DNA from 3 places in the Peribacillus sp. RS7 genome. Region 2 is predicted to be linked to each of the others. Evidence: riboswitches for the same ligand, from Rfam matches in the RefSeq annotation. Region 2 holds a riboswitch; each other region holds the start of a gene.
What was found. Region 2 has a riboswitch for cyclic di-GMP ahead of ACDZ29_RS23555 (hypothetical protein). Riboswitches for the same ligand answer to the same signal wherever they lie in the genome.
Positions count from the first base shown of each region.

Region 1: linked by a shared signal. The riboswitch ahead of ACDZ29_RS01640 (anti-repressor SinI family protein) and the one ahead of ACDZ29_RS23555 (hypothetical protein) in region 2 are both predicted to bind cyclic di-GMP.
Region 3: linked by a shared signal. The riboswitch ahead of sinI (DNA-binding anti-repressor SinI) and the one ahead of ACDZ29_RS23555 (hypothetical protein) in region 2 are both predicted to bind cyclic di-GMP.

Region 1 covers NZ_CP168135.1:289,727-300,132, reverse strand. Annotated here, with positions in the region: gene purF (amidophosphoribosyltransferase) at 1-462, opposite strand, end outside; partial or broken gene ACDZ29_RS01645 (ATP-binding cassette domain-containing protein) at 1,246-1,581, shown strand; cyclic di-GMP riboswitch class I at 2,014-2,097, shown strand; gene ACDZ29_RS01640 (anti-repressor SinI family protein) at 2,116-2,220, shown strand; gene ACDZ29_RS01635 (hypothetical protein) at 2,757-2,894, shown strand; gene ACDZ29_RS01630 (hypothetical protein) at 3,163-3,294, shown strand; gene ACDZ29_RS01625 (VanZ family protein) at 3,291-3,773, shown strand; gene ACDZ29_RS01620 (hypothetical protein) at 3,964-4,227, shown strand; gene ACDZ29_RS01615 (LytR family transcriptional regulator) at 4,695-5,624, opposite strand; gene ACDZ29_RS01610 (hypothetical protein) at 5,779-6,567, shown strand; gene ACDZ29_RS01605 (GntR family transcriptional regulator) at 6,571-6,948, shown strand; gene ACDZ29_RS01600 (ABC transporter ATP-binding protein) at 6,945-7,637, shown strand; gene ACDZ29_RS01595 (hypothetical protein) at 7,876-8,481, shown strand; gene ACDZ29_RS01590 (replication-associated recombination protein A) at 8,975-10,246, opposite strand.
Region 2 covers NZ_CP168135.1:4,720,803-4,731,208, reverse strand. Annotated here, with positions in the region: gene ACDZ29_RS23575 (hypothetical protein) at 1-244, opposite strand, end outside; gene ACDZ29_RS23570 (hypothetical protein) at 696-1,571, opposite strand; gene ACDZ29_RS23565 (Ig-like domain-containing protein) at 1,831-2,025, opposite strand; gene ACDZ29_RS23560 (hypothetical protein) at 2,015-3,154, opposite strand; gene ACDZ29_RS23555 (hypothetical protein) at 4,043-4,846, opposite strand; cyclic di-GMP riboswitch class I at 5,053-5,136, opposite strand; gene ACDZ29_RS23550 (hypothetical protein) at 5,363-5,551, opposite strand; gene ACDZ29_RS23545 (hypothetical protein) at 5,946-6,821, opposite strand; gene ACDZ29_RS23540 (zinc-ribbon domain-containing protein) at 7,261-8,247, shown strand; gene ACDZ29_RS23535 (zinc-ribbon domain-containing protein) at 8,323-8,949, shown strand; gene ACDZ29_RS23530 (zinc-ribbon domain-containing protein) at 9,004-9,225, shown strand; gene ACDZ29_RS23525 (type I restriction endonuclease) at 9,539-10,406, opposite strand, start outside.
Region 3 covers NZ_CP168135.1:1,736,183-1,746,588, reverse strand. Annotated here, with positions in the region: gene hpf (ribosome hibernation-promoting factor, HPF/YfiA family) at 1-464, shown strand, start outside; cyclic di-GMP riboswitch class I at 1,152-1,236, shown strand; gene sinI (DNA-binding anti-repressor SinI) at 1,268-1,408, shown strand; gene ACDZ29_RS09015 (helix-turn-helix domain-containing protein) at 1,546-1,869, opposite strand; gene secA (preprotein translocase subunit SecA) at 2,292-4,805, shown strand; one part of gene prfB (peptide chain release factor 2) at 4,971-5,033, shown strand; one part of gene prfB (peptide chain release factor 2) at 5,035-6,069, shown strand; gene ACDZ29_RS09000 (YitT family protein) at 6,286-7,101, shown strand; gene cccB (cytochrome c551) at 7,151-7,492, shown strand; gene ftsE (cell division ATP-binding protein FtsE) at 7,786-8,472, shown strand; gene ftsX (permease-like cell division protein FtsX) at 8,462-9,355, shown strand; gene ACDZ29_RS08980 (murein hydrolase activator EnvC) at 9,455-10,406, shown strand, end outside.

The DNA of each region.
Region 1 (10,406 bases), 1.2 Mb from region 2:
TGCGCTTTCTGCGAAATGCTTTTTACTTGAACGAGCTATTAAGTGAGCAATAATTTCAGTATCAGTTGTTGTTTGAAATATGCTTCCCTGCTGTTGTAACACATCCCGTTCTATCCTTGCATTTACGAGGTTGCCATTATGAGCAACAGCCAGGTCCCCCTCGCTATATTTAAAAACGAGAGGTTGTGCGTTTTGCAATAAACTTTCACCAGAAGTTGAATATCGTACATGACCAATGGCCATATTTCCGCTTAATCCATCAAGGATGTCCCGTGAAAATACTTGGGTAACTAATCCCATTCCCCTGTGATTCCTGAATGATTTCCCATCACTAGCCACAATTCCTGCACTCTCCTGACCACGGTGTTGAAGTGCATGAAGTCCATAATAAGTTAATTCGGCTGCTTTGGAGTGATTAAACACTCCAAATACCCCGCACTTCTCCTGCATTTCTGAATCCATTTTTCTCTTCCTCCCGTTGATATCCTTTTTGTTATTTTTGGCAAAAGGTGAATTTCTATCCTTTTTATTTACTAATCAGTAAATGGATAGGGATTAATCAAATTGCAGCTCTAAAAATAGTTCTATGCAACAGTTAGGGATATTTGCTTTGCATTATTGAATTAATATCTTGGTATAAAAGACTTTTGGGTATAATGGAATATATTGAATTAATGTATTTTGTATGATTTATAGTAAACTATATAGTAAAGAACTGATATTAATTTATAAAATCTTGCTCAGTATAAAATAGTGAATAATACAGTTAATATTTTTGCCGTTTGGTCGATACTTTAATATGAAGATCAAGCAAAGGGACTTCGCTGAAAGCGTTGTCAGATAGCTGCCATCAAAATATAAGGAGAATATTTGATGACAAAAAACAAATTTATTACGTTCGAGGAAGCTTATGAAAAGAAAGAAAGAAGTAAGAAAATTTTTATTGGGTCTTATATTACTATTATTTTAATTTTGATTTCTTTATTGACTTTTTTTCTTGGTAAATCATAACGGATGTAAGGGCTGAGAAATCAGTCCTTTTTTTGTGTTAAGAAGGTGAATGAGGAAGTATGCAGGAAGCTCTCCTTTTGTCTAAATGGGTAGTCAAAGGAGCTAAGAGTCCTAAGACTACAAAGAAGATCTTTATTTTCAGAAGTTCTTGTTGTGGGAATACTGTGGGGAACGCTTTTAAGCTTTCCGTTGTGGTTGTTATTTCTCGGTTAGATCAATTTTATAAGATAAGAAATTATCGGAGATCGAGGTGTCCGACTATCGGGAGGAGAAAGGCAGCGTCTGGTACTAGACAGAGCGATTTTACGCAAACCGGCCATCCTGGTTTTGGATGAAGCAACAAGTGCTTTGGATACGGAGAACGAAGCGAAGATTCAAACCGCTATTGAAAGATTAAAAGGAAAAATGATCGTCATAGCTCATCGATTATCGACGATTCGCAATGCCGATCAAGTGTTGGTCATGGATCAGGGAGAAATCATTCAGGTCGGTGAATATAACCAGTTGGCGAATGAAAAAAAAGGGATGTTTAGCAATTTATTAGGTATCCAAAGGGAATCAAGTGTGTAAATATTTACTAGAGTTCACGAACAGTCAGGTTACAGGCATATTATGGTTTGTAATGCTGGCTTTTTTTCTTAAGGAAAATAAATTAAAACTGAATCACTTAGCCCACTTATTTCGAAATATTATTTTTGTGGAATAGTAAATTCGAGCTTATTATAGTTATTATAAATCTATTTTTAATAAAGAATTGTAAAGAAAGCGCATTATACCAGCGTTTTTACATTGAAATGTCACTTTTTGATGAAAGATGTTGAAAAATGACAGAAAAAAACGAATAGTATTATGAGCTATTATTACTTATTTAAGTATAATTAACATTAATATAGTTTTAATTAAGGGGAAATTTTTTTAGGACATGATGGTTTATATAGCACCATCGAAACAGGGAATTCAAGAGATTTATTAATCTTTGAGAATAATTAATGTGAAATATTTTTTTGAGAAAGGCAAACCTATTGAAAAGTAGGGACGCAAAATTACAGGTCTAAGGCTAAATGCTAAGACGGCTGTGTTACCACAAGTTGGGTGGGATTTATCATGGAAGCTAACAATGAACGGGAAGAATGGGTTTATCTAATTTTAGAGGCTAAAAATCTAGGATTATCTATTGAAGATGTGCGAGAGTTCATCAAGGGAAAATGAACTGGAAAAAGTAGATATTACGGGATTATAAACTAACGTTAGGGAAGGCTGTTATACAGTCTTCTTTTTTTATTTTCATTTTCGGAAATTACCTTAAAAGGTATCCAGAATAAAGAACATGGGGACAATAATAAAAAGGCAACCTAATTGAGAGGGATTTTTATTATGGATGGACTTAATGCTTTTATGAAGGGATTAATATGGGGAACTTTATTCAGTGTACCGTTATGGTTGTCATTTTTCGGTTGGATAAAATTAATAATGAATTTTATAAAGTAAGCGCTTAATAAATTCAGATTATTTAAATGGCTAGGCAGGATTTACCATAATGGTCATTGAATTTACTAAATGTACATAATGTGTTTTCAAGTTGACTTAACCTTATACAGATTTAAGAAATATAGCCTATAAAAAAATAGTTAATATTACCTAAATATCATTGGTTATGTGCCGATACTACACTATAAAGATCAAGCTAAGGGACTTCGCGGTAGGCGATGTCAGATAGCTGCTATCAAAGTAAAAGGAGATATTTGATGACAAAAAACAAATTCATTACGTTCGAGGAAGTTTATGAAAAGAAACAGAGAAGCAAGAAAATTTTTATTGGGACTTATATTACCATTACGTTAGTTTTAATTTCATTAATGACTTATTTTATGGGACGATCATAATTCGGGGTATCGAAGGGGCTGAGGAATCGGTCCTTTTTTTGTTTTCTTTTATCCACACATATTGACTAATAGTATTCCTTCCTACTTTGAATATTAAGGGAATGTTAATTTTTAGTTATTTTTCTGATATTTTATTAGATTCCGCTTGCCAATCCCTACTATATATGTGATTATCAAATAAATGAGCTATATTCCTTATTTTTGAAAAAAGGATTAGGACAACAGTATGAAATGGTGGCTCAATTATATATTGGAGTGGAAATTTCTAATGGATTTTTTTGATATTTTAAAAGACACTTTTGCCAAGGGTGAGTCTGGACAAGATGTTTCTGTAAATGAACTTGTGGAAGAGATTAAGGAGAAATTAAGCGGGATCATTGAACAACCTGATAGTATATGATCCGTAGATACATATTCCCCATTTTGCTCATTTCATGGGCAATGGTCATCTTCTTTTTTTCCTCGCAGACGTATGAGGAGCAAAGCATTACCCCTTTTTTAGCGCAGTTCAATACGCCATATTGGTATGATAAGCTAAGTGGCATTTCATTCATTTATGGTGGGGTTGAGGTGAGTGCCCAAACAGCTGGGGTAAATGGCTTTCTGGAGTTTTTCCTTCGGAAGGGTGCCCATCTTTTTATCTTTTTTGTGTTTGGATTATTGACGTATCGTGTTTGGCGCCGTTTTGTAAAGAATCCTGTTCTTTCGTTTTCAGGCGCTCTTTTATGTGTCCTTTTTTATGCGAGTGCAGACGAACTGCATCAAAAACTAACCGGTGGCCGAACTCCCTTGTGGCAGGATGTCATGCTGGACACGTTTGGCGGTTTGCTGGGAATCTTCTGTTTTCTTTTCTTTTATCGATGGAGAAGGCGTCAATGAATCTAAGAAATCATTTCAGATACATATACTTAAGGAGCATGTCTAACAACATGCTTCTTTTTTATGGTTTTCCCCTATATATATATATAAATGAATGATAACCTGTGAGGGTGATGAGGGTGAGGAGACAAAGTAAGATTCCAATAGGAGTATCGGCGAGCTTGTATCATTTTTTTTGAAGTCCGGGGATTTGTTAAGTTTTGAAGTGAAGTTTCGGTTTTCCGAACCTGCAGATGCAAAATCGGTCCAGCGCCAGCATATGGAAGTGGAGACCTTTCAGTATGATGTAGGCCAATTTAAGAAAGTGAAGAACTGGAGGCTGGATAAGGATGGGAGGCAGCATAAAACGGCCTATGAAATTCCAGTTACACAGGTCTTCAATTCTCGCTTTGGGATGTTTACATGCCGTGAAAGAATAAGGCGAATGGCGTTTATTATGGGATCATCAGTTTGAATAGATTCCTCTCCTTTTTCAGGCTCAAGTTCGTTTTATTGAAAAGGGAGAGGCGATGCTCTCGTGTAGCGATGATAAGATCTACTTCTCATGAAACATATTTCATTCTTGAACGATCACTGATGGCTTTAAGAATAAACATTTTGTCCTGTGTGCTTAGCATAGCCCAGCTGCCTGCTTTGATTTTCATGTAAATCCGCTCCTTTTGTTTAGGATTATTTATTATAGTTGATGAATGGTGGTTGATGGAATTCCGGGTCCATAGAATAATAGGTCAAGTGATTTAAAGGGGCAAGGGGAAGATGGAATTTTCAGCTCATATTAGATTATACCGTCTTTTCATGCCTAATAAACAACAAAAATTCCAACAAATCTCTACAATTGGTGTTCGTTTTTTGTCAGAATATTGGACGGGGAAAATGAAAAAGCTGTCAGGATGCGGGTCCGGACAGCTCTTTCATTTTTTCTTATTTGATGGATAATTGTTCTTTTAATTCGGATTGAACCTTTTCTTTTTGTTCATCCGACACAATATTATAGTAGACTCCGTCGATTTTCGTTCCATTTCCTGGAATGGTTGCTTGGGTTATGCTTTTGCTTGCGTCCCTGTAGTTCTTTTGGATGTCCATCATGTCATCAAACGTCAAATTCGTCTGGATATTTTTACTTAATGCAGCGAATACATCATCGTATTTCGTCAATGATGAAAGGCTAGCGCCTTCCTTGATGACAGCCTCGATGATGGAACGTTGTCTGGATTGACGGCCATAATCACCATTCGGATCTTCATATCTCATTCGCGAATATTTAAGTGCATCTTCCCCATTTAGATTAATGCTTCCCTTTGCAAAATGGACGCCTTCATAGGTGAAGTCCAAATCGTTTTGGACAGTTACGCCGCCGACTGCGTCTACGATATCCTTAAATCCTTCCATATTGATCTTCATATAATAGTCGATCGGGATATCCAGGAAATTCTCAACGGTATCCATGGACATTTTCGCGCCGCCGAAAGCAAATGCATGGTTAATTTTATCCTGTGTCCCATGACCGACAATCTCTGTCCGTGTATCACGCGGAATGCTTAGCATTTTTACCGATTTCTTTTGTGGATTGACTGTCAAGACGATCATAGTATCTGAACGGCCTTTGTCGCCATCACGTTCATCGACACCGAGCATGAGCATCGAGAATGGCTCCTGATCTGATAGTGCAAGGTCTTTCGTTCGTTTATCCGTGGTACGGTCTATTGGTGTATGCATCGTGTCAACGGTTTTTGTCAGTGAATTCCATACGGAGTAGGCAAAGGCTCCGCCTGCTAATATAAAAAGTAGGACAATTATACCAACTACCTTCAGCCATGTCCGTTTCTTTTTCTTCTTTTTTTCATGTCTCATATTTTACTTCCTTCCTCAATTTGTAACCACTTCATCCATTATATTTAATTTCAATATAAAATAATAGTATATTTTACTATTTTATAATACCTTTGACATATTTTGGTGTAACTGTGTACTATGTAACTAGAACAATTCTGAAGGGGTTGGGAAGTTGATTTCATTTAAAGGTTTAGTGCAAAAGGAGTGGTTGATCGGGAAAGCCACGCTTCTGTGGTTGTTGGTTGCGCAAGTTGGCTTTGTGTTCATTTCTTTTTTAGCATCCAAGTTTTTGGAAGTTGCAGGTCTTTTTTATATGTGTACATGGGTGATCTTGTTCTTACAGCCATTTATTATGTTCTCTTTGATTTTTGGATGTTTGAATTACGAGGGGAAGACGCAATTGTGGATTCACAATCCCCAGTCTGCAGCGATTTTGCTTGGAAGTAAATTAGTGTCAAGTGTGCTGTTTCAAGTGGTTTCCATTTTATTTGCCAGCTGTTTAGTTTTTGTGGCTTTTAAGGTTCCGACTAGTTATTTTCAGCAAGACTTTCAGGTGGGGAATATTACGGAATTAGGTAGCCTGTTACAGTTAGGAGGGGCTATGACGGCGGTTAGTATTGTCATAGCTGTGCTTATGATGTTTTTATGGGTAGTGTATCATGCACTCGCAAGGATTCAACTTATTAAAAATATTCGTTGGCTGTTAGTGTCTCTTCTGTTTATAGGAATGGTTTTGTTGAAAAATTGGGTTGGTCATACAATGGTATATCGGAACCTGGATGATATATGGGCTGTACCGGCTTTTAGCGGTTCGTCGTTTAGCTTGTCTCAAGCCAAGTTGGAGTTTTATATAGAAGGCGGGGGAAATATTTCACTTTTGACAAGCGGGTTGGATGTTATTGGATTAGTGATATTGTTCCTTGCTTCATGTTGGCTGCTTGACCGAAAGATTGAGGTGTAAAGGATGTCAGAGGATTTTCATGCATCAAAGCCGATTTATTTACAGGTTTCGGATCGAATTTGTTATTCAATTGTACGGGGTGAAATAAAGAGTGGGGATAAATTGCCATCGGTCCGCGAAATGGCTGTCGAAATGGGTGTCAATCCGAATACGATACAGCGTACTTATAGCGAGATTGAGAGGGATGGAATTGTGGAGACGAGAAGGGGGCAAGGTACATTCGTTAAAAATGATCCGGCGCTGATTGCTTCACTGCGTACCCGGATTCAAACGGAAGTTATTGAGACATTCGTTGAGAACATGAAAGAAATTGGCTTGTCGAGAGAAGAAATGCTGACAGCGGTACAGCAATTTCTGAAGAAGCAGGGGGATGCGGAATGACAGTTGAGCTGCATGATGTAACGAAAATGTATGGAAGCATTGCTGCCCTTGATGGTGTATCACTCACATTTGAAGTGGGGAAGATTTATGGGGTGTTGGGAGCCAATGGTAGCGGTAAGTCAACATTGCTCAAACTGATTGCGGGTCTCGCGAAACCGGATCATGGTGAGGTGACGGTCGCTGGGATGCCGGTAAGCAGGAGGACAGCTTCTGTTGTTTCTTATCTGACAGAGCTTGATTTTTTCTATCCCAATTTTACGGCAGGTCAGTATATTGAATTTCATGCATCGCAATTTGCTGATTTTAATCGGGATAAGGCAATTGAAATGCTGGCATTCATGAAATTGGATGACCGGAAGAAGGTCCGTACGATGTCGAAAGGTAATCGGGGAAGGTTTAAATTAGTGCTAGCCCTTTCTCGTGAGGCACCGGTCGTATTATTGGATGAACCATTCTCAGGGTTGGACGTTATGGTCAGGGAGTCGATTGTACGGTGCTTGCTGTCTTCTATCGATTTTGAAAGGCAAATGGTAATTATGGCGACTCATGAAATTGAGGAAATCGAGAACATCCTTGATGAAGTCATTCTGATTAAGGATGGCGAGATCATTTCCAAGGAAAATGTCGAGGAGCTTCGCGAAAGTAGTGGGAAATCGGTGGTCGGTTGGCTAAAGGGACATCATAGCTAGTATGAAGGGAAAAATGTAAAGTAGCTTCGATTCCGAGGCTATTTTTTTGTTTGCAAGGAGAAAAAACTTTGAATCTAATTAAATTGACCAGGTAAAATTGAATCGCCAAATATTTATAAGAGAATGTAGTTTTACCTTAAAATGGGTGATAAGCAAAGTCCCTATTAGAAAGAAGGCGCATATATATGCAGTACGGATATCCCTAAAGATTAAATAAATATTGGAGGTTAAAAAATAAATGGAATATTCAACTGAAAGTTCATCGTATGAAAGTAATTCAACGGAAAGCTCATCGTACGAGAGTGATTCAACGGAAAGCTCATCGTACGAGAGTGATTCAACGGAAAGCTCATCATACGAGAGTGATTCAACAGAGAGCTCATCGTACGAGAGTGATTCAACGGAAAGCTCATCGTATGAGAGTGATTCAATTGAGATCTCTACAGAGGAAAATAGTACAACGGAAAGCCCGTCGTACGAAAGTAGTTCAACGGAAAGTTCATCAGATGAAAGTAGTTCAACAGAAAGCTCATCATCAGATGAAAGTAGTTCAACAGAAAGCTCATCATCAGATGAAAGTAGTTCAACAGAAAGCTCGTCATCAGATGAAAGTAGCTCAACGGAAATTTTAGCAGATGAAGGCAATTCGAATGAAATCCTTTCCGACGAAATCCTTTCCGACGAAATTGGTACAAATGAACTCACCGCAGAAGATAATGATTCTATAGAAAATTCAGCTGAGGGTGAAGAGAATGGCAGTCCCCGTCGTGTGAATATATTTAAGAAAATGTGGCTGGAAAATATGATTAAAGCATCGAAGGGTATCTATAAAGAAGAAGATTGACTACACAGGTACAGCAACCAAAAAGTTGTTGTGCCTTCTTATGAAAGTGGACATGCCGCTAGCAATCGTAATTGACATTACTGGATACGAGGAAACCTAATTTTTCTGCGGCTAAAAGTGCGCGGATTGCAGTCTGCAATAAGCTAAGATTAAATGCTGTAAAAGTTATCGGAATCAAATATTGAAATGTTGTTTTTTGCCCTTGATGCGGACTAATTTCCGGGGAAAATTGGCCAAGCAAGGCGATTCAAAGGGAATTTAGCCTAAGCGTTCCGGTTTCTAACTAAGAAGTCTAGCCGGAGCGTTTGGCTGACAGGTGTACATACAAACCAATAAACTGGTCGTGCTCAATTTAGTTATGCATCCGCAGAATATTGGAATGAGTAATACGGTTGATGAATGCTTATGGGGAGGCGGTCTTTGTCAATCTGAGGAATATTAAAAGTTTTCATAACCCACAATAAAAAAACTCCGGGTCTGAAGTGATCCGGAGTTATTTCTTTTTCTCGATATTTTCATAGACCGAGGCAAGGGCTTGTTCAAATTTTCCACTCTTTTTAGGTTTGTAATATTTTTTGCTGCGCAGTTTGTCCGGTAAGTATTGCTGCTTCACCCAGCCATTCTCGTAGTCATGCGGATAAAGGTAGCCGATACCGCGTCCGAGGTCAGTGGCGCCTTTGTAATGGGCATCCTTGAGATGATCTGGTACATCTCCACTATGGCCGCTGCGAATGTCGGACAGAGCTGCATCAATTGCGACAATGGCCGTATTTGATTTCGGTGATAGGCATAACTCGACCACTGAGTTGGCAAGTGGAATCCGGGCTTCAGGAAACCCAAGTCGTTCAGCGGCTTCGACGGCAGCGAGTGCCCTGGGACCAGCCTGGGGATTGGCAAGACCTATGTCTTCGTAGGCAATGACCACCATGCGGCGGGCAATGCTGACAAGATCACCGGCTTCGACCAATCGCCCCATATAATGAAGGGCTGCATTCACATCACTTCCGCGAATTGATTTTTGGAAAGCCGACAGAACATCATAATGGGCATCTCCGTCCTTGTCATGTGAGAAGCTTTTTTTCTGCATGCATTCCTCGGCAATTTGTAGATCTATATGAATCGTTCCGGACTCATCGGTTTCGGTGGAAATGACGGCGAGTTCAAGAGCGTTAAGGGCACTGCGGACATCTCCGTTGGAAGCAGTCGCGAAATGGGTAAGGGCATCAAGGCTGACATCGGTTTTATACGCACCAAGCCCCCGTTCTTCATCATGTAGTGCCCGTTCCAGAGCTTTGGTTATATCATTGGTTTCCAATGATTTGAGCTCGAAAATCTGGCACCGGCTTCTGATGGCCGGATTGATTGCATGATAGGGATTGCTGGTCGTTGCACCGATCAAGGTGATCATCCCGTTTTCAAGATAAGGCAATAGGAAATCCTGCTTCGCCTTATCGAGTCGATGAACCTCATCAAGCAGCAGAATCACTTTCCCGGACATCTTAGCCTCGGCTGCCACGATTTCCATATCCTTTTTATTATTGGTCACCGCGTTCAGCGTCCGGAAAGCAAACTTCGTGCTTCCGGCAATCGCACTTGCAATCGATGTCTTGCCAATTCCCGGCGGACCATACAAAATCATGGAAGAAAGCTGCTTGGCTTTCACCATCCTTGCGATAATTTTTCCTTCACCGACCAGATGCTCCTGCCCGATGATCTCATCAATCGACCGAGGCCGCATCCGGAAAGCAAGCGGTTTAATATTCATTGCGCACCTCTCCTTTTTATATAAGGTATCACAACTGATGGGGGAAATGCGCTGATTATGCTGTAAAAGAGGGCGAATTCCTAATATAGTAGTCCGTTTGGGGATTTAATTTGTGCTATAGTTCGATAAATCGACCTACGAGCACGCTAATTCGTCCTAC
Region 2 (10,406 bases):
ATAATGCTTTAGATGCCATAGTTTGACTAGAAGATATTAAAAATAAGTCGGATTCCCATAATAAATATCGATACACAATCAAACCATCTTCCAATTGCATATCTTCAGATAATCTAGTTTCTCTATCTCTATTAATATCAGTTATTTCAAGAATACCTTCAATTTCTTCTTCTTTATGAAGGTGTGTAGACGGTGGATTTCCCCATTCTTTACATCTTGAACATCTAAACATCATATCACCCAACCCCAAATAAGAACATTCGTTCTTTAATCATTTATAAACATGATAATTGTATCATATATTTGTTACTTGTTAGACAATTTTACCAAGTTTATATATTTTTTCTTTTATTCAATTAGTCGCTAGAAGTAAAAGTGTATATGTTTATTTCAACTCTAAAAATCTGCTCCCAGTTGGTAGCAGATTTGATGTACCCGCCTGATAACGGGTCCTAATTTTTTTCCTACTTTGACTAGAATCCTTTATTATATTAATTTCATTAAAATTTGAAATCACAAACATAACCTTACTCTCAACACTATAATTCAGGAACTAATTTCACTTTAATGAAATTGATAATAATCAAGGTAATATAAGTAAGCAATTGTAAATTTATAAAAAAACCTTCATTTTATAGTTACGATTATTTGTCAAGAATGTTCTGTATCTCTTCTATTTTCAACTTTTCTACCACTTATTTTTTTTTGATTTTTCGATGCATCATCTTACTTACACTGATTTTCTCCGCCTTATATTCTATCCATTTCTTTTCCATTGGAGTTCCAACAACCAAAAACTCAAAACAAGAGGTAAAAACTTTTTTCGTGTAAAATAAAGCCATAAAAAATAAAATAAAGAAAAGAAGTAAAGCAAAAAAAACATAATCCAAATTCAGAGTGACAGCAACTTTTGTAAAGGTAAACAAAAAAAACAAAAGAGATACTATTACATTAGAAACCAACAAACTACTTGCACGTTTAAATTCTTCTATTGCATAATCAAATTCTCTAATATCAATTGACTTATTCTCTAAAAACTTATTTATTACACTGGTTGCTACAGCTATTGCACCCATCATAATACCTAATAAACCAAAGCATCCTGCTCCTAATGCTGTGAATGTATCTGCTAAAACTTTCATAATTTCTTCTTTGTTTATTCCTGTTGTTTCATTTACTTCAAAGAATATAATTGCCTTTTTAAAAGTAACTTTATCACTAATATTAAATGATTCATTCTGATATAAAACCAATAATAGAATATATATAGTGAGAAAAGATAATAAAACTGAAGAGATTAATCTCAATACTTCGCTTTTTATTTTCGCCATTTCATATTTAAATTCTTGTAAGTCACCAAATACATTTATTTTCCAATATTTGTATTTAATTTTAAAAATTCTCTCTATGTAGCCTTTTTGAAAACCTGAAATTAAATCCTTTTTAACTAAATTCCAAACTAATTCCCTTTTTCTACTAATCTCTCCATCCTTAATAATCCATCTTTCTTTCAGGTTCTTTCCAATATCATTTAACTTAGTCTGTACCCATTTTTTAAATACATCGTACACAAATATCAGCCTTTCATTACTTATTAGAGAAGTAACAGATATTAAAAAGGAATATTCACCACTAATGATTATTCCCCTTATTATCCATATATCCAATCTGACCTTTCTGTCGTCTACCTAAGTGAACTTATAATTTCAATCTTTTCCCCTTATATAGATTTAATCTTTATTATAAAATAAACGGTAATACTTGGTTCAATATTACCGCTGGATTAAAAACGTCATATTACTCATTCATTTTCAACTTTATCATATAAACCTAACTCACTTTTACCATTTCACTCTTACTCTTGTTGCCTGATTTATCTTGAGCGTATAACTTTAATGTTGAACCCTTCTTTTGTGCCTTGATTTTCACTTTATAGTTTCCTTGACTATCCGCTATTCCTTGCCCTATCTTCTTACTTCCCTTGTAAACACGAACGGAGGTATACCCTTCTCTATCAATCTCCAAGTCTCATTTCATTTTCAGTTTTTATCTTCGAACCAGTTTTTGCATTTCCACTAGTGTCTATACTAAAAAAGCGAATTATCTTTTGATAATTCTCACTAACCTTTTTAGCTTCTTCATGGAATTTCTTTGAGTCATTATAAGATGATTCAGAATAACAAATGAGAACAAAAATACCATACTCAATTTCTTGACTGATAAGGTAAATTGGCAATTGATAATTAATACCTTCGACTATATTTCTGTTACTATCTAGCTTAAACTCAAGTAAGGCTTGATACTCTCTCCCTTGAGATAGATGAAAATCAACTATACCTCTTCCAGTATCTAACTCACGTTGTATAACTATATTGTAAGGTTTTAGAAATTCATTGGCATACATATGAAAAATCACTTGTACACCTTTTTCGTCCATCTCTCCAAGTTTATTATTTAATGCAGTGTTTACCTTATTATGTACAACATAATGATTAAACCTTTTAATAAGTTTATCAACTATTTCATAGAAGGTTTCTTTATCATTTATGCTTCCTTTAACTTTCCTAATTTCTGTTTCTACTTCTTGCAAATCCTTCTTAATGTTCTCATACTCCAGTAAAATGTCTTCTGGCATTAAATCTGTAAAATACTCTAAGTCAATATGCAAAAAGTCATTCACAAATTCTTGATTAGTTTTATAAAGTTCAAAAATTTTACCTATATCAAGAAAATCAATGTCTTCAAAACATATTCCTTTTAAGTCCTCAGGCGTTTTAATTATCAATAATACTTTTAACTCGTCAAAATCCAATTGTCCGTCACCAATTTTTGAATAAAATGTTTTAACTGAATCCTTTAAACAAAATCCATCTTCTGAGCTGTCATAAACAAAATGCAATATATGATATAGAACGTATTCCTCAAAAGGAGTAAGTTCATGAACAAAATCATCATTAATATCTCTATAAATTTTATTTAATACTTTCATTCCAAACTCTTCATTTTCTTGTCTATGAGGAGGAAAAACAGAACCCAAAATTTCTTCGTATTCAAGGTTACTACCTACCTCAAGAAAATGCTGGACAATTATGTCCAAAAGATTATGTATTATTTTAGTAAAACCTTTTGAGCTTCCGTTACAAATATTAAGCATACAAACCTCCTCCCTACATTCCTTGTTTTACTTTTCGAATTTAAAATTTTTCTTCTTTTCTCTTTTGAATTTCATAATTATTATGGTTTATGTTATTCATATCCTTTGCATAAGATTTCCGAACCGTAATTTCTTTCTAATCTAAAATCCATTTTACAACTATTTTACCATTATGGATATAAGTACCTAAAAATTATTAATCGACCTTTGGTATTTCATCTATCACTATCAAAATTTCATTCAGAGCATTGAAGCGGTGGAATTTAGACATTCCGCTCTACTCTAAAATATTAAATTAGTGATAAGTACCCGATAGATATTCCTTTTTATTTCACACGTAAAAATCATGTTAATAGAGAGGAAAATCTAACTAATCACACGACGCATATTCTTAACATGATTGCGTGGTTATATCACTCTAAATAAATGTTTAAAACCAATCTTTTATCCATATTTCCCCTTAATAAAAATTTCCCCATTATTCATTATGTCTAATCCTTTTCATTATAAATTCAACATAATTTGAAGCTGTTTAACACTACAACTGCGAAAACAACTAATTCCTTATTATTAAATAAGCCTATGTTTAAAATTTTTAACGTTAATGTTAGTTGAACAAGAAACCTTGAGTAATTCATTTTACAATTGAAGGATGCTCTAACAAAATAACTATGAAGGAAAACCCTTCATAGTTATTTTCCTCTATATTTATTCTTTTAATATAATTGTTTTATATTTTCCAACTATCAACAATCTATATGTATCGTTCCAGGGAGGTCTTTATCAAAGCATTGATATAGATTTAACTTTCAACATGTTATCATCAATTAATCTTCTTGAACTCGCGTTCGAAAAAAAACAGATTCATATCATTTGAATTTTTCAGTTCTAAGGTAGTGTTATTGTGCTTTTCACCCAACTTTTAATCATTTCAATATTTGTTGGTTTTTTTTGTATATAATCATTCCAGCCAAAAATTTTAATTGGCTTTTTAAGTATCTCACCTAAGAGCTTATTAACCTTTATGTAATATCCTTCAACTTTAGTAATTGTTTTCTCACCTTTACTCCTGGTTGTTTTTTGAAGAGTAACAGTCTCATAATTATCTATATTAAAGCATTGATTTAAAAACACTTCAGAGGTTGTAGCACCATTTAATAAGATAATTTCATAATTATTATTTAACACTTGTTGTCTTAATAATTCTAAATCCCTTTTTCCCACGATTGCTTTTCTCTGGGTTTCTGTTAATTTACCCCATGTATTATTAGTAGCCCATTGGCTTATATCCAGGTGACAGGCACTTCCATCGAGATAACTAACTCCATAAATATCATTCATCATTTTCTCCATAGGATTAAACCATGACTTATAGTATAGTGGATTTTTTTTAATCTTTCTTATGCCTGTAGTATAATATCTTTCAAAATATCTCTCACAATAATCCACTATTTGGTTTACATGCTTGTCTGTAATATTAGAGTAACTATCTACACCTAAAGTTTTCAAAGTATGAAAACGGTAGTTATCCTTTACTGGTTCGAACTCTGCCCAACTCTGATTTAAACTAACAGAAGCTACTTTGGCACTTCTAAATCTTCCAAATGCAATAATCGGAATACTTCCCTTTACAACTGTACAATTTTCTGGTGGCTCTTCACGTAATCGTTCCGCTAATATTTGTTCTAACATAATATCACCTCATGGTTCCATCTATATATTTTTATGAAATACTCTTAAATACTATTTACCCACTTAATGTTATTTAATTCCACTAATTTGAATAAAATCTGGAATCTCCCGAATAGAAAATCCTATATCTTTAGCTTCTAAATTTAATCTAGTCCATTCTTCATCCAAAACATTCAGCTCATTCATCTAGTTTAATTCATCTTTCTTGCGAAAACTCAGCATCATAGCAAAATACTTTTTGACCTGTAGATTTGCGTCCTTATTTTTGAATAAGTTTGCCTTTTGCAAGTTAATTACTTAATTTTACCATTTATATTATGAATGTACATGACTAAATCCTCATACTTTTCTAAAAATTTCGACTATAATAAAGAGGATTTGTGTATCCAAATGGAAAAGACACTCATATTGAGATGAGTGCCTACATTGTTTTCTTGTATTCTTATCTAATAACTTCTCTATCCAATAACCCATAGATCGTTCCTGTACCTACTTTAAAAGTAATACGAATATCTCTTATAGACTTACCTTTTTATAGGCTTCTATTATCATTCGCTGTTCTTCTTTACCTCCTTCAATTAACTTCGTCTTGCGTCCTTTGAATTTCCCTTTACTTTTAGATATACCTTTCTTTTGACTTTGCTTTATCATTTTACGTTCAAACTGTGCTAAGCCTGAAAAAATAGCAAAAAGTATCTCACTCACAAGATTGTCGTCAGAGAGGGTCTAACCACTTATCATTTATAGATTTCAATCCTGCTCCTTTTACTCTGTAAGATTTCAATAATGGTTAAAAGCTAATAAATTTAAGCTTTGAAATCATTGACTATGTTTCGTTTAGCACCTGTCAATTACCGTTAAAGTGTAGTCTATCGGGAATATGGAAATACACTCATTTCTATATAAAATTAAAAACGCTTCCTTAGTTATGTATTTAACTTATACTAATGTGTATAGAAAGATAAAATAAGTATATTTTCTTAAGTTTTACACAGTAACTTTTTATAATCGAATCGCACGAGCCTAACTATGAAAAGGGAAAAATTTAACAAATAAAAAAGGCCACTTTTCTAATAAAGTGGTCATTTAAACAAATAATCTAAAATAAATCAGGATTTGTAATATTAAAAGTAAATCTTTCAATAGTCATTTTATTAATTCGAATATGACTTTGTTTATTAATGACTAAACATATATTACCATTTCTTCTTTCCACATTACCTACACAATATAATTCTACTGTATTTCCATCATCAAAATATTTTTTTACTATTGCAAACATTGAATCTATATTTCTAGCTGAGTTGTTAAAGAAGTTTTCTTCAAAATAGATGTTTGCTTCCTTATTATTTCTTTTCAATTTAAATATTACTCGATTCTCTTCAATACTGATAGTATCAACTTCTTCATACAAAGCCGTTGCCGTATTAATATCATCTTCACTTAACAAAGCTAAATTATAACGTCTTTTTACACTTGGTGCTCTTAAACCTTCTACTGTTGTGTCTGCATTATTGTCAGTAGTAGGTCTGATATTTTCAGTAAGTTCTGAGTTCTGAGATTCATCAGTAACTTTATTTATTTTTTTATTTTTATTTCTGGTTCTTTGTTGTTCAAGTCTTAATTGTTTTTCTTCCTCTGTTTCATCAATAGAATTAATTAAATTTCTTAAAACGTTATTAATGTGCTTATCGGTTAAACCAACAGAACTACTAGCTAAACTCTTTTTTCCAGCCTTTTGCTTTTCTCTTTCAAAAAAATCTTTACAATCAGTTGAATGGTCGCTCATCGGCCATGTCTTAAAGTGTGCAATCCTCTTACCCCTTGGCACATACTCGATTTTTGCAGGGCAACCTTCAAAGGCACAATACAAATTCTTCTTAACTGTGTCAAAGTCGCTTCTATTTATAATATCATCTACAATTATTTCCTCATATTCATTTCCATTCTTATACAAAACTAATTCTATTGCCATTCATATCCTCCGCTCTTTCAATCTATATTTATATATATATAATATTACAAATTTTTACTATTTTCAACAAATTTGTATATTTATATATTTTTCTATATTTTTTTTGGTATCTACTTTATCTATAAACTGAATAGCTTCTTTTAATTCATTTCTTTTAGTATTTAGTAGTATTTGTTCCTGTTATCTTTTCAAAAAAAATACGTCAACAGTTGAAACCCTTGCGTAGACAATTAATGCCACTATAATCGCCCACTTGTCCAAAATATTGACTCAAATCCAACCTTTTTAAACTAGTTTTACCGTGTATGATTTAAATAGTGCAAGGTTGTTCGTTTTATACTGAAAAAAATTATAATAAAGGAATAGTTTATATTAGACACAGGACTAATATGTACTGTCCTTTGTTAATTATCTCTTTTTGAAAAAATAGGTGTGATTTATGGGGAAAAGTTTTTATGATTGGTGTATTGAGAATAACAAGCAAGATTTGTTAGGTGAATGGGATTATGAAAAGAATATACTTACAACACCAAAGGATATAGGGTACGGCAGTCAAAAAAAGGTATGGTGGATATGTGAGAAGGGTCATAGTTATGATACTACGACTAACATTCGCAGAAATGGAAGTGGATGCCCTTATTGTAAACACCAAAAGTTCAAAAAAGGGTACAATGATTTATTAACTAAGTATCCAGAGGTAGCAAAATTTTGGAACTACCAAAAAAATACTTTAACACCTGATAAGGTTTTAGCAGGTGGACGTAAAAAAGTTTGGTGGAAGTGTGAAAAAGGGCATGAATGGGAATCAACGATAAATAGTAAAATTGCGGACCACCATTGCCCCTACTTTAGCGGTAGATTGGCAATAAAAGGTCAAACAGATTTAGAGGCATTATTTCCTGAGATAGCAAAGGAATGGCACTTTGAGAAAAATATAGGGAAAAACCCTTCTCAAATTTCAGCAAAATCAAGTAATAAAGTATGGTGGAAGTGTAAAAAGTGTGGTGATGAATGGACGACATTAGTATCCAATAGAACAAGAGACGATGGAAATACTGGTAGTGGTTGTCCTCAATGCAGTAATGAGTTACGAATTTCTTTTCCTGAAAAAGCCATATACTTTTACTTGAAACAAAACTTTGAAAATGTTTTGGAAAATATAGATAAGAACTATTTTAGTTGGTTGGGTAAGATGTCCATAGATGTTTACATACCAGAGTTAAAATTGGGAGTAGAATATGATGGAGCTTGGCACAAGATGGAAAAAGATTTTAAAAAGAATATACTTTGTAAAGATAACAATGTAACACTAATTAGAATTAGAGACAGTAGACTTCCTGAATTAAATGATATATCTATAGATTATGTGGTTGCCAACCGAAATGAAGCAGATTTGGAGTCAGCTATCAAGTTTATCTTTGACTAGATACATAAAACCTATAATTTTAGTTTTGAAATTAATGTAGACATCAATAGAGATAGAATTTTAATTTATAAAGTAATGGACTTGCAGACAAAAGAAAATTCATTAGTACAAGCAAATTCACAATTGGCATTAGAGTGGAATCATGAAAAAAATGGTGGATTACAGCCGTCTGTAGTAACGGCTAATAGCCATAAAGAGGTATGGTGGGTATGCAAGAAGGGGCATGAATGGATTGCGACAGTAGCAAGTAGAAATCGTGGAGGAAATGGATGCCCAAAATGTGCTAATAAAACGTCTCAAGTAAATCACGATAGTTTGGAAATTGAGCATCCACAACTTTTAGAGTATTGGCATCCTACTAATAACTTACCATTACTACCAAAGGATATAACCGTTGGTAGCGAAAAAAAAGTGTGTTGGCAGTGTCCTACCTGCAAATATGAATGGCAAAAGACTATTTATTATCAACTTAAAACCGATGGTTGCCCTTTGTGTAATAAGGATAAAAAATTAAGAAAAAAAGTATCAAATATCCTTCTTACTGAAGGAAGGATAGATGAAAAATATGCTTTGTTAGTAAAGGAATTTCATTCTACAAAGAATGAAGATATTACACTGGACGAACCTACTCTAAATATTTATGAAAAAAAGTTATGGTGGCAATGTAGTAAATGTCATTTTGAATGGCAAACTACTGTATAAAAAAGGGTAAAACGTGGTCAAGGATGCCCTGCCTGTAGAGGTAAAAACGCCGTAATTGTTGGGTATAATGATTTATTAACTGCTAATCCACAACTTGCAAATGAGTGGCACCCAGAAAAAAACGGTGACTTAAAACCAACTGATGTTACAAAAGGTTCAAATAAAAGAGTCTGGTGGCTCTGTTCAGTTTGTGGTCACGAATGGAATATCCCCGTAAAAAACAGAAATAAAGGTAGTGGTTGTCCTAAATGTGCAAGAAAAAGAAGTAAGTGTTGAATTATCAAGTTCATTCAGAATCACAAATACGACTATAAGACACTCTTTATAGAGTGTTTTTTATATGGGTGTATATTAGCCATGCAAAATTAGGTCACCTTCATAATTTCTAATCCGTCTCTTGCAGTAAGTCCTACCTATAAAACACAGTACTAAAAACAAGCGGTAGAGTTATTATATTTCCCTAATATAAATCACCATTATTTGTAAATTTCTACCTCGTTAATAACACAAAAAGACACCCTTAAAGAGTGCCTATACAATGTTTGTTAATTACTTTTATTAAAGGAGTTGTTGTTTTCTTGTCAGGAGTTTATTCTTTAACTTCATCGTAACAAGCTATTATTAAACTTTTTAATTCTAATAAATCTTCTACCGAATTAATATAAATCCTACTTACACCATTACTTTTTGGGGCGTCCTCAACTCTAAAACTAGGACAAAGTTTCTTTACAGTTTCTAATTCTAAACGAATTATTAAACTTCTATTATCTCTATCAGAATAAAAACGAATAAACCATTTAGTAATTACACGATTTATGATACCAAAATAACTAGAGTTATCTTTATATTTTAAGTTATCAACATTTCTTTCACTTGCTTGTAAAATTTCTTTCACTATTGAAAAAGCACGAAGTTCTTCTTCTGTTGTATTAGCTTTGGGTTTGTTTTCTTCCTCAATTTCATCTTTAAAGCGGTCTTCATCGGTCACTAAGGTTTTATTAGAAACAAGTAAGTCCTCTTGTGGTTGAACTATATCTACTTCGTTAGTAAATGATAATCCCTCTCCAATAATCTCTAATAAAGTATGATTAATCGCCTTTTTAATAATTGGTCTGAATTTTTCTAATACTACCGCAGTTACTCTCTGATTATTTAGATCTTTTATAAGAAATCGCACAAAATCATCAGTAGGATTTTTAAACAAGTCTTTTAGTGTAGAGTGGATATTATGGGTATAAACTAATTCTTGTGAAAACTTTAAATTTTCTTCTAAACTAAAGTTTTCTTTGGTGAAATTGCTAATTACTTCTACATCTAAATTAGTAAGAGATTCAATATTAAATTGATAAAAGGGTTCATTATCCATAATATTATCTTCATTTAAATCAGTAAAAAGTTTGTAATCAGTTCCATTCGTTAAGATTGAAAATCTAACTTGAGGTGATGCATTAAAATAG
Region 3 (10,406 bases), 2.6 Mb from region 2:
ACAATACACCAGATGCAAATGTGTTAGTGAATTTGAAAGTGAACAATAATACATCAAAGGTCGAAGTGACGATTCCTATGCAGAATTTGGTTCTTCGCGCTGAAGAGGAAAATGCGGATATGTATGCTGCCATTGACTTGATCAATGATAAGCTTGAACGCCAAATTCGTAAACATAAAACGAAGGTCAATCGTAAATACCGGAACAACATATCAACGACGCCCGAGGCATTCGCCTTCAATACGGAAGTTGACGAAGTGGTGGATGAATTCGAAGACGATAACGATATTGAAGTGGTCCGCAATAAGCGCTTTGATTTAAAGCCGATGGACAGTGAAGAAGCGATTTTACAAATGAATATGCTTGGTCACAGTTTCTTCGTTTATACGAATGCGGATACCAACACAACGAACGTGGTGTACCGTCGTAAAGATGGACGCTACGGATTAATTGAACCTAGTTAATTATGAATCTAAGATCAAAAGCACAGCCTCTGGGTTGTGCTTTTTTAATGCATTTTGGTAGATTACCAACATATTCGTTGGCAGTTGATAACATTTTTTATATTTATATGAATTGGAAAGTATAAAAGTTTTGTTCTTTAAAAAATAGAAAGTAATTTGAGTTTCATTTTAAAGAACGAAATTCGTTCTTTAATGAGATAAAGTAATTATTTGTACCTATAAAATCACCACTATCTTTTGGGCTATACTAAATTTGTTAGTTCTTTAAAAAGAACGGTTAGTTTATTATGAAAAACAATTGGCTAAAGGTGCAGAGGGGTTTTTTGTATCGGAAGAATTGCCATACATGCCATAGGGCTTCTTTTAGCAGTGCGGAATATGGAAAGTGGCTTTGTCCGACCTGCGGCAAGGACTTAACTGTGCAAAAAGCACGGACGCACTTACAATAGAGAGAATTGATACGCCCCATCGATTGATTAAGAAGAGAAATATTTACTATTATATAAAAAAGCGAAATTGACTATTGCATATGATAAAAAATGAATTAGGTTTTTAATTTTCATAATATTGTAATATTTTGTCGGATGAAAGTTTTTGCATTTTGGTAGATTACCGACATAAAATAGCAATATATGGAGTGGGTATCCGTTATAATATGATTATAAGTAATGTATTTGGTAATAAGTACCACGGCAAAGGCAACCTATTGAAAGATGAGGGCGCAAAGGCACAGGTCTAAGGTCCTTAAGACTATGATGGCTGGTCTGCCTGAAATACAAAGAGTATTTTAGGAGGTAGAAGAGGTGGCTAATGTGGAAATGGATCCAGAATGGGTGAAGTTGATTTCAGAAGCAAGGAGCTTGGGTTTCAAAAAAGAGGAAATTATAGCTTTTTTTGAACGGAAAAGCCTTGAGGTTACATCAGAGGAAAACGATGGAAGATAAGTACCGAAAAGATGAGAACATCCCTATAAACAGTGATTCAACCCATTAGCTGTTTATAGGGTTTATTCTTCCATTCTAGCGAGTCTTGCTTATTCAAGCTGTATTCTTCAGGATTATGTAGGTAGACTAGTGCACTTCTATTCTTCTTTATCTTTTCTCCATTTATTAAACTCGATGAATTCCCTGAATTGTTGTTTTGAAACACCGGAATTCATAGCCTCTTCAACAATTTTCATCCAATCAGTGTCCAAGATTTCCTTATTCGGTGCATCGTAAAGTAGGGCATCGACAGGAATGTTGAGTACGGTGGAGATTTTTTCAAGAAATTGAATGGAAGGATTCGTTTGTAAGTTCCGCTCGAGGGAACTTAAGTAAGACTTTGCCACGCCTGCTTTATCGGCGAGTTCGGTCATCGACATTTTCTTTTCTTCTCGCAGTTTTTTTACACGTTCACCAATCATCAATACCACCTCGAAACATGTTCTATTTATCTTCTGCTAATAAGTTTCAGTAGCCCACCTTATCATTCAAAACATGAAGCCTGTAAGGTTGGATTACCTTGACATGCTATCGCTAGGGATGACACAGCATCTAGTGATGGAAGGTTATGGGAAATTCTCTTTTGCATTTGGAAATAGAGGGGAGTCTGCTATATATTTTATATACTTCCTTTTATTTTAACAGTTTTACTCCTCATTTATCCATTGTTTTTCACAAGAATTGAATTCGGGTCGATAGGAACGGTAGTGACATGAAGTTGTACCTCTAGGATAGAAGTGGTAAAATTAAGCGTGGATTAGTCATAATAGAAGGTGTGTTTCTTCTTAATTTATATGAATTTTGTCATTGAACGATCATAACCATAATAGAGGAGCGTTATTGAATGCTTAATATATTAAATAAAGTTTTTGATCCGAATAAGCGAGAAATCAAACGTTTGGAAAAAATCGCTGATCAGGTCGAAGCGCTGGCCGATGAGACGGCTGCGTTATCGGATGAACAGTTGCGTGCCAAAACTGGTGAGTTTAAAGAGCGTTATCAAAATGGGGAAACCGTGGATGATTTGCTCGTTGAGGCTTTTGCGGTTGCGCGTGAAGGGGCAAAACGTGCTTTAGGGTTATATCCTTACCGTGTTCAAATCATGGGCGGGGCATCCCTTCATGACGGAAATATCTCCGAGATGAAAACAGGGGAAGGTAAAACATTAACATCCACCATGCCGGTTTATTTAAACGCACTTACTGGTAAAGGTGTACATGTCGTTACTGTCAATGAATACTTGGCACACCGTGATGCCACCGAAATGGGGATATTGTATGATTTCCTTGGTTTGACCGTCGGATTGAATTTGAACAGTCATTCTAAAGAAGAAAAACAAGAGGCGTACAATGCCGACATTACGTATAGCACGAATAATGAGTTAGGTTTTGATTACCTGCGTGACAATATGGTGTTATATAAAGAGCAAATGGTACAGCGTCCACTGCACTTTGCTGTCATTGATGAAGTCGATTCGATTTTGATCGATGAAGCGAGAACGCCTTTGATCATTTCCGGTTCCGCACAAAAATCGGCCCAGCTTTATATCCAAGCCAATGCGTTTGTGAGAACGTTACAAAAAGATACGGACTACACGTATGATGAAAAGACAAAAGGCGTTCAGCTGACCGAAGATGGGATGAACCGAGCTGAAAAAGCGTTTAATATCGATAATTTGTTCGATATTAGTCACGTTACATTGAATCATCATATCAATCAGGCGTTGAAGGCGCATGTTTCCATGCATTTGGATGTGGATTATGTAGTCCAGGATGGCGAGATTGTCATCGTTGACCAATTCACTGGCCGTTTGATGAAGGGCCGCCGTTATAGTGAAGGTCTCCACCAGGCGATCGAAGCGAAAGAAGGCCTTGAGATTCAAAATGAAAGCATGACTCTTGCGACGATTACATTCCAGAACTATTTCAGGATGTACGAAAAGCTTTCCGGTATGACTGGTACAGCCAAAACGGAAGAAGAGGAATTCCGCAATATCTATAATATGAATGTCATTGCGATCCCGACAAACAGGAATATCGTCAGGGATGACCGGGCAGATCTTATATACGCGTCAACAGATGGGAAATTCAAGGCTGTTGTGGAAGACATCGCCGAACGTTATACAAAGGGTCAGCCAGTGCTTGTCGGTACGGTTGCCATCGAAACATCGGAAGTCATTTCTGCCTATTTATCCAAAAAAGGAATCCCTCACGATGTTTTGAATGCAAAGAACCATGAACGTGAAGCGGAAATCATTGCGAATGCAGGTAATCAAGGCTCAGTCACGATCGCTACGAACATGGCAGGACGCGGTACGGATATCAAGCTTGGTGAAGGTGTCAAGGAGCTTGGTGGCCTTGCTGTAATCGGTACGGAACGTCATGAAAGCAGGCGTATAGATAACCAGTTGCGTGGTCGGTCCGGCCGTCAAGGGGACCCAGGGGTCACTCAATTCTATTTATCAATGGAAGATGAATTGATGCGCCGCTTCGGTTCCGATAACATGAAAAGCATGATGGCACGCCTTGGAATGGATGATTCCCAGCCAATTCAAAGTAAAATGGTGACGAGGGCCGTTGAATCCGCACAGAAACGAGTCGAAGGCAATAACTTCGATTCACGTAAGCAATTACTGCAATATGATGATGTTCTCCGTCAACAACGTGAAATCATCTATAAGCAGCGTTTCGATGTAATGGAAAGTGAGAACTTACGTGAAATCGTCGAAACGATGATTATGGCATCCATCCAGCGCAATGTTGTCGCGTTTGCACCAATGGGCGATGAGGAAGGCTGGAATTTACAAGGCCTTGTCGATTACCTGAATGGTAACCTATTCAATGAAGGTTCCATCACTGTAGATGATCTAGAAGGAAAAAATGAAGCGGAATTGGTTGAATTCATTTTAGCGAAAGTGAAAGAAAACTATGACCAAAAAGAAGAAGAGCTATCTGAAGAACAAATGCGTGAATTCGAAAAAGTAATCGTTCTTCGTGCAGTCGATAGTAAGTGGATGGACCATATTGATGCAATGGAGCAATTGCGCCAAGGGATCCACCTTCGTGCTTATGGCCAGATCGATCCACTTCGTGAATATCAATCAGAAGGTTTTGCGATGTTTGAAGCCATGATTGCTTCTATGGAAGATGAAGTCGCAAAATACATCATGAAGGCTGAAATCCGCAACAATCTAGAGCGGAAGGAAGTCATAAAAGGACAAGCGGTCAATCCGAAGGAAGAAGACGGGGGAAAAGTGAAAAAAGCCCCTGCCCGTAAAAAGGAAGACGTTGGCCGAAACGCGTTATGTCCTTGCGGCAGCGGTAAAAAATATAAGAATTGCCATGGCAATTTAGGCTGAAATTAGGTGTATAATGATTATGAGACGGTTAAGTGTAAGGCTTGCCGCCTCTTTTTATGTTTAGTTTGCATAAAGCAATATATTTGCATATAGTTTGAAGAGGTTTATTTGTGAAGTGAATCCCTCTACAGGGATTTTTTTAACATACTAATGAGGTGAAGAGAAATGGAATTAGCAGAAATAAGAAATGAACTTGAACGGACAGCGCAACGATTAACGGACTTTAGGGGGTCTCTTTGACTTAGATGAAAAAGAGGCACGAATCGCAGAGCTTGAAAATGAGATGACACATCCCGATTTTTGGAATGATCAGCAAAAAGCACAGACTGTCATAAATGAAACGAATGCTCTGAAAGAACAAGTCAATCAATTGTCCGATCTGAATGAATCATATGAAAATCTGGATTTGACATATGAACTAGTGAAAGAGGAGAATGATGAAGAACTTTTGGCAGAGCTGGAAGAAGAAATCACGATCCTTTCACAAAAGATGAATGACTTTGAACTTCAACTTTTACTAAGTGAAGAATATGACTCGAAAAATGCCATTCTTGAACTGCATCCAGGTGCAGGCGGAACGGAGTCCCAGGATTGGGGTTCCATGCTGCTTCGTATGTATACAAGATGGGGTGAAAAAAGAGGCTTTAAAGTGGAAACCCTTGATTACCTTCCAGGTGATGAAGCTGGTATCAAGAGTGTCACTTTACTTTTCAAAGGCCATAACGCCTATGGTTATTTGAAAGCGGAAAAAGGAGTGCACCGTCTTGTCCGTATTTCTCCTTTCGATTCCTCAGGACGACGCCATACTTCATTCGTTTCATGTGAAGTCATGCCGGAATTTGATGAGACGATCAATATTGAAATCCGCACGGAAGATTTGAAAATCGATACGTACCGTGCAAGTGGTGCAGGTGGACAGCATATCAATACAACTGACTCGGCAGTCCGGATCACACATTTACCTACTAATACCGTGGTAACGTGCCAAAATGAGAGATCTCAAATCAAAAACAAGGCCCAAGCGATGAATATGCTGAAAGCCAAATTGTATCAACGTGAAATTGAACAGCAACAAGCGGATTTGGATGAAATCCGTGGTGAGCAAAAGGAAATTGGCTGGGGAAGTCAAATTCGTTCTTACGTTTTCCACCCGTATTCCATGGTTAAAGATCACCGTACTAGTGCGGAGACCGGAAACTTGGGAGCTGTCATGGATGGAGATATCGATATGTTCATTGATGCGTATTTACGTTCAAAATTATAAGAAATCACAAAAAAGTCGGACCGGATTCCCGGTCCGGCTTTTTTTGTGATTTCTTATGCATGGGGCTCCCTGAACGATCTGGCTGACATTTACAGGATATGAAAAGGGATGCTATGCTTCGTTCGGCCAATACTAGATAATAACGATGGTTTGAGGAGACAATATGGAATGAGGAAAAGATACCGGGAGCCGAAGCACCCTTTTCTGCAAAAGTTAATGGAGTATGGATTGGTAATTGTCGGTTCGGCCATAATTGCCATTGGTTTTAATGTATTCCTGTTGCCTAACCAGATTGCATCTGGCGGTGTCAGTGGGATTAGCACGATTCTGGATTCAACTCTCGGTTGGGAGCCGGCCTATGTACTGTGGGGGTTTAATATCCCTTTGTTCATTGCGGGGCTTATCATCCTGGGAAGACATTTCGGAGCCAAAAGCCTGATTGGAACCTTGTTCTTGCCTTTAGTGGTATTTCTGACAAAGGATTGGGATGCATGGACGAATGATGCATTGCTTGGTTCGATTTGCGGAGGGATTATGGTCGGACTTGGGCTGGGGATTGTCTTTCGCGGGAAGGGTTCTACAGGGGGGACCGATTTAGCGGCACAGATTTTCCATAAGTATACCCACCTGTCATTAGGGACTTGTGTGGCTGTCATTGATGGAATCATCGTTTTAAGTGCTGCCATTGTTTTTGATATTGAAAAAGGGCTTTATGCATTAATAGGATTATATGTGACAAGTAAGACGATAGACCTCGTCCAGGTTGGGTTGAACCGTTCAAAGATGTCACTGATAATCACGAATAAAGAAATGGAAGTAAGGGATGCTATCATACATGAGCTGGACCGGGGTGTAACAGGGATATCCGGGTATGGCGGCTATACGGATGATACTCGTCCTATTTTAATGTGCGTAATAGATCAGTCGGAATTCACCAAATTGAAACAATTGGTGAAACTCGTTGACCCTAAAGCGTTTGTAATTGTAATGGACGCATCTGAGGTACTTGGAGAGGGTTTTAAACGGGATTGAAATTGGTATAATGTTCTTGTGCTGGTATAAATCAGAGGGGGTAAATTCAATGAAAATGAAATGGTTAGCCTTAGTTTTGGGTACTTCTTTGGCGTTGGCTGCATGCGGTGGGAACGATGATGCTGCAGATAAAGAGCCTGCAAGTGAAAATAATGAAACGACAACGGCAGGTGCTGGTGATGCCGCGAAAATTTACGAAAACAAATGTTCAAGTTGTCATGCAGTGAATCTTGAAGGCGGCGTAGGACCGAATTTAACGAAGGTCGGTTCGAAGCTATCAAAAGCAGACATCGAAAAAGTCATCGAGAATGGCCAAGGTGGTATGCCAAAAGGTATACTTCAGGGCAAGGAAGCGAGCATGGTCGCAGAATGGCTTGCTGGACATAAGTAATATTAACGAAACGTTCTGTTGTCAGCAGGACGTTTTTTTAGCCTCCTTTAAAACCTCGAAACAACTCACATTCAATCCCTTATCAAGCAATTAAACCCTTGAAATATTACATATGATGTTGATATATGTCTAACTGAAATGAAACTGTAATATTTTTTAAGCTTAATTTGACAAAATATGATGTTATAATGTTTCTGTGCTCAAGTAAGAGAAATTCCTGTCAGATTTAATTGAAAATTGTCGAAAAAGCTGTAGTACATAATGATAATACAAGCAAATTAGGTGGTTTTAGAATGATAGAAATGATAGATGTGAAAAAGACATATCCAAATGGCGTAATTGCCATTAATGGAATCAACGTGAAAATAAAGCCAGGCGAGTTCGTTTATGTAGTGGGTCCCAGTGGTGCCGGAAAATCGACTTTCATCAAAATGATGTATAGGGAAGAAAAGCCTACAAGCGGTAATATTTTGGTCAATGGCCTTAGCCTTCCAAGTATCCGCAATTCGAAAGTTCCTCTATTCCGCCGTAATATCGGTATGGTATTCCAAGATTTTAAACTCCTTCAAACATTCACTGCTTATGAAAATGTAGCATTTGCCATGGAAGTTATCGAAAAGGAACCAGAAGAAATCAAAAAGAGAGTCATGGAAGTTCTTGATCTGGTTGGCATTAAACATAAAGCTAGAATGCTGCCTTCCGAATTATCTGGTGGGGAACAGCAAAGGGTTGCGATAGCCCGTTCGATCGTAAATGATCCCAAGGTGGTCATTGCCGACGAGCCTACAGGGAATCTTGATCCTGAAACATCATGGGAAATCATGAACATATTTGAAGAAATTAATAAACGCGGAACAACACTTGTCATGGCCACTCATAATAGGGACATCGTCAACAATATCAAACGACGTGTCATTGCCATTGAAAGTGGAAAAATAGTTCGCGATGAACATCGAGGTGATTACGGATATGAAATTTAGAACATTGCTCCGTCACTTCCGTGAAAGTTTTAAAAATATTGGCCGTAATGGATGGATGACGTTTGCTTCAGTCAGTGCAGTAACGGTCACTCTAACATTGGTTGGCGTATTTTTAGTGCTCATGATGAATTTAAATCATATCGCGGGAAATGTGGAGAAAGATGTCGAAGTTCGTGCACATATTGATAATGCAGCGAATGATGACGATATAAAAGCTATCGGAAAGAAAATTACGGAGATGAACGGCATTGAATCAGTGGTCTTCTCTCCAAAAGATGAAGAGCTTACGAATTTAATAGATGATTTAGGTGATAATGGTGATGCTTTTAAACCATTTGAACAGGATAACCCATTAAGGGACGTTTATATCATCAAAACGAAATCACCGCAAGATGTCATCAAGGTGGCAAAGGAAATTGAAGGCTTTGAGTATATCCAAAGTGTTAAATATGGACAAGGCTACGTCGAGAAACTGTTCAGCTTCGTGAATATTGCGAGAAATATAGGAATCGTTCTTATTGTTGGTTTACTATTTACTGCAATGTTCCTGATTTCTAATACGATTAAAATTACCATTGTAGCGAGAAGAAAAGAAATTGAGATCATGAGATTGGTAGGAGCAACGAATACATTCATCCGTTGGCCATTCTTCTTGGAGGGACTCTGGTTGGGAATCCTCGGTTCCATCGTTCCCATAGGTCTGATAGCTGTACTCTACTACAATCTTTATAAATATGCAGCACCACAGATTACGTTCAAATTCATAGATTTTCTGCCTGCGAATCCGTTTATTTATCAAGTTTCGGCCATCCTCATTGTAATTGGTGCCGTTATCGGGATATGGGGTAGCTTGATGTCCGTCAGGAAGTTCTTGAAAGTATAAAAATGTAACTTTACACTTGAATGCCAAAAGAAGCCGGATACAAATAGAGAGACGTTACAAGGCACCGAATGTAACGGGATTGAAAGGGGAAATGAAACGTTGAAAAAAAATATCATTGCTATGAATGCCTCCATCATGATTGGGTTGGGAAGCATTTTAGCGGCACCATCGGTTTATGCAGAGTCGATTTCGGATTTAGAAAAACAGAAAGAATCCATTCAGGAAAAACGCTCTGGTGTTGAATCGAATATTTCAGACACGGAGAAGAAAATCGATAACCTGCAGGATAAGCAAATGACAGCAGAAGAACAAATAGCGGCCATTGAAGCGAAAATTGCAGAGTCAACAAAAAAAATAGATGCTAAAAATGCTGAAATTACACAAACGAAAAAAGAAATCGAGGCATTGAAAGAAGAGATTAAAGTATTAAAAGAGCGGATCGCCAAACGTAATGAAGTATTGAAGGAAAGGGCACTTTCTTTCCAGGAGACTGGTGGGGACGTGAACTACCTTGAAGTATTATTCGGATCATCCAGTTTTGGAGATTTAGTTGACCGTGTTGGAGCTGTAGCGACAATTGCAGAAGCCGACCGTGATATTTTAAAGCAGCATGAGCTGGATAAAAAGGAACTGGAAGAAAAACAAAATGCCGTTGAAGCGAAGCTTGCCAGTTTAGAAGTGGCAAAAGCTGAACTTTTGGAAATTCAAAAGCAACAAAAACAGCAGAAGCAAGAAAAGGATGCATTGGTTAAGAAATTAAAGCAACAAACTGAAAAGCATGAACATGAGAAGATGGGCCTAGAGGAAGAAAAAGAGAATCTTGCTGCTCAAGAAAAAGCTATCAAATCAGCCATCAACTTAGAGCATCAGCGTCTTGCCGAATTGGAAGCAGCTCGTAAAAAAGCGGCAGCCGAAGCGAAAAAACGTGCAGAGCAAGAAGCGGCACAAGCTGCAGCACAAGCAGCTTCACAAGCTTCCGAAACAAAAAAACAATCCACTTCTTCAGGATCTAGTGCAAAAAGCAACAGTTCATCATCTGCACCATCATCTT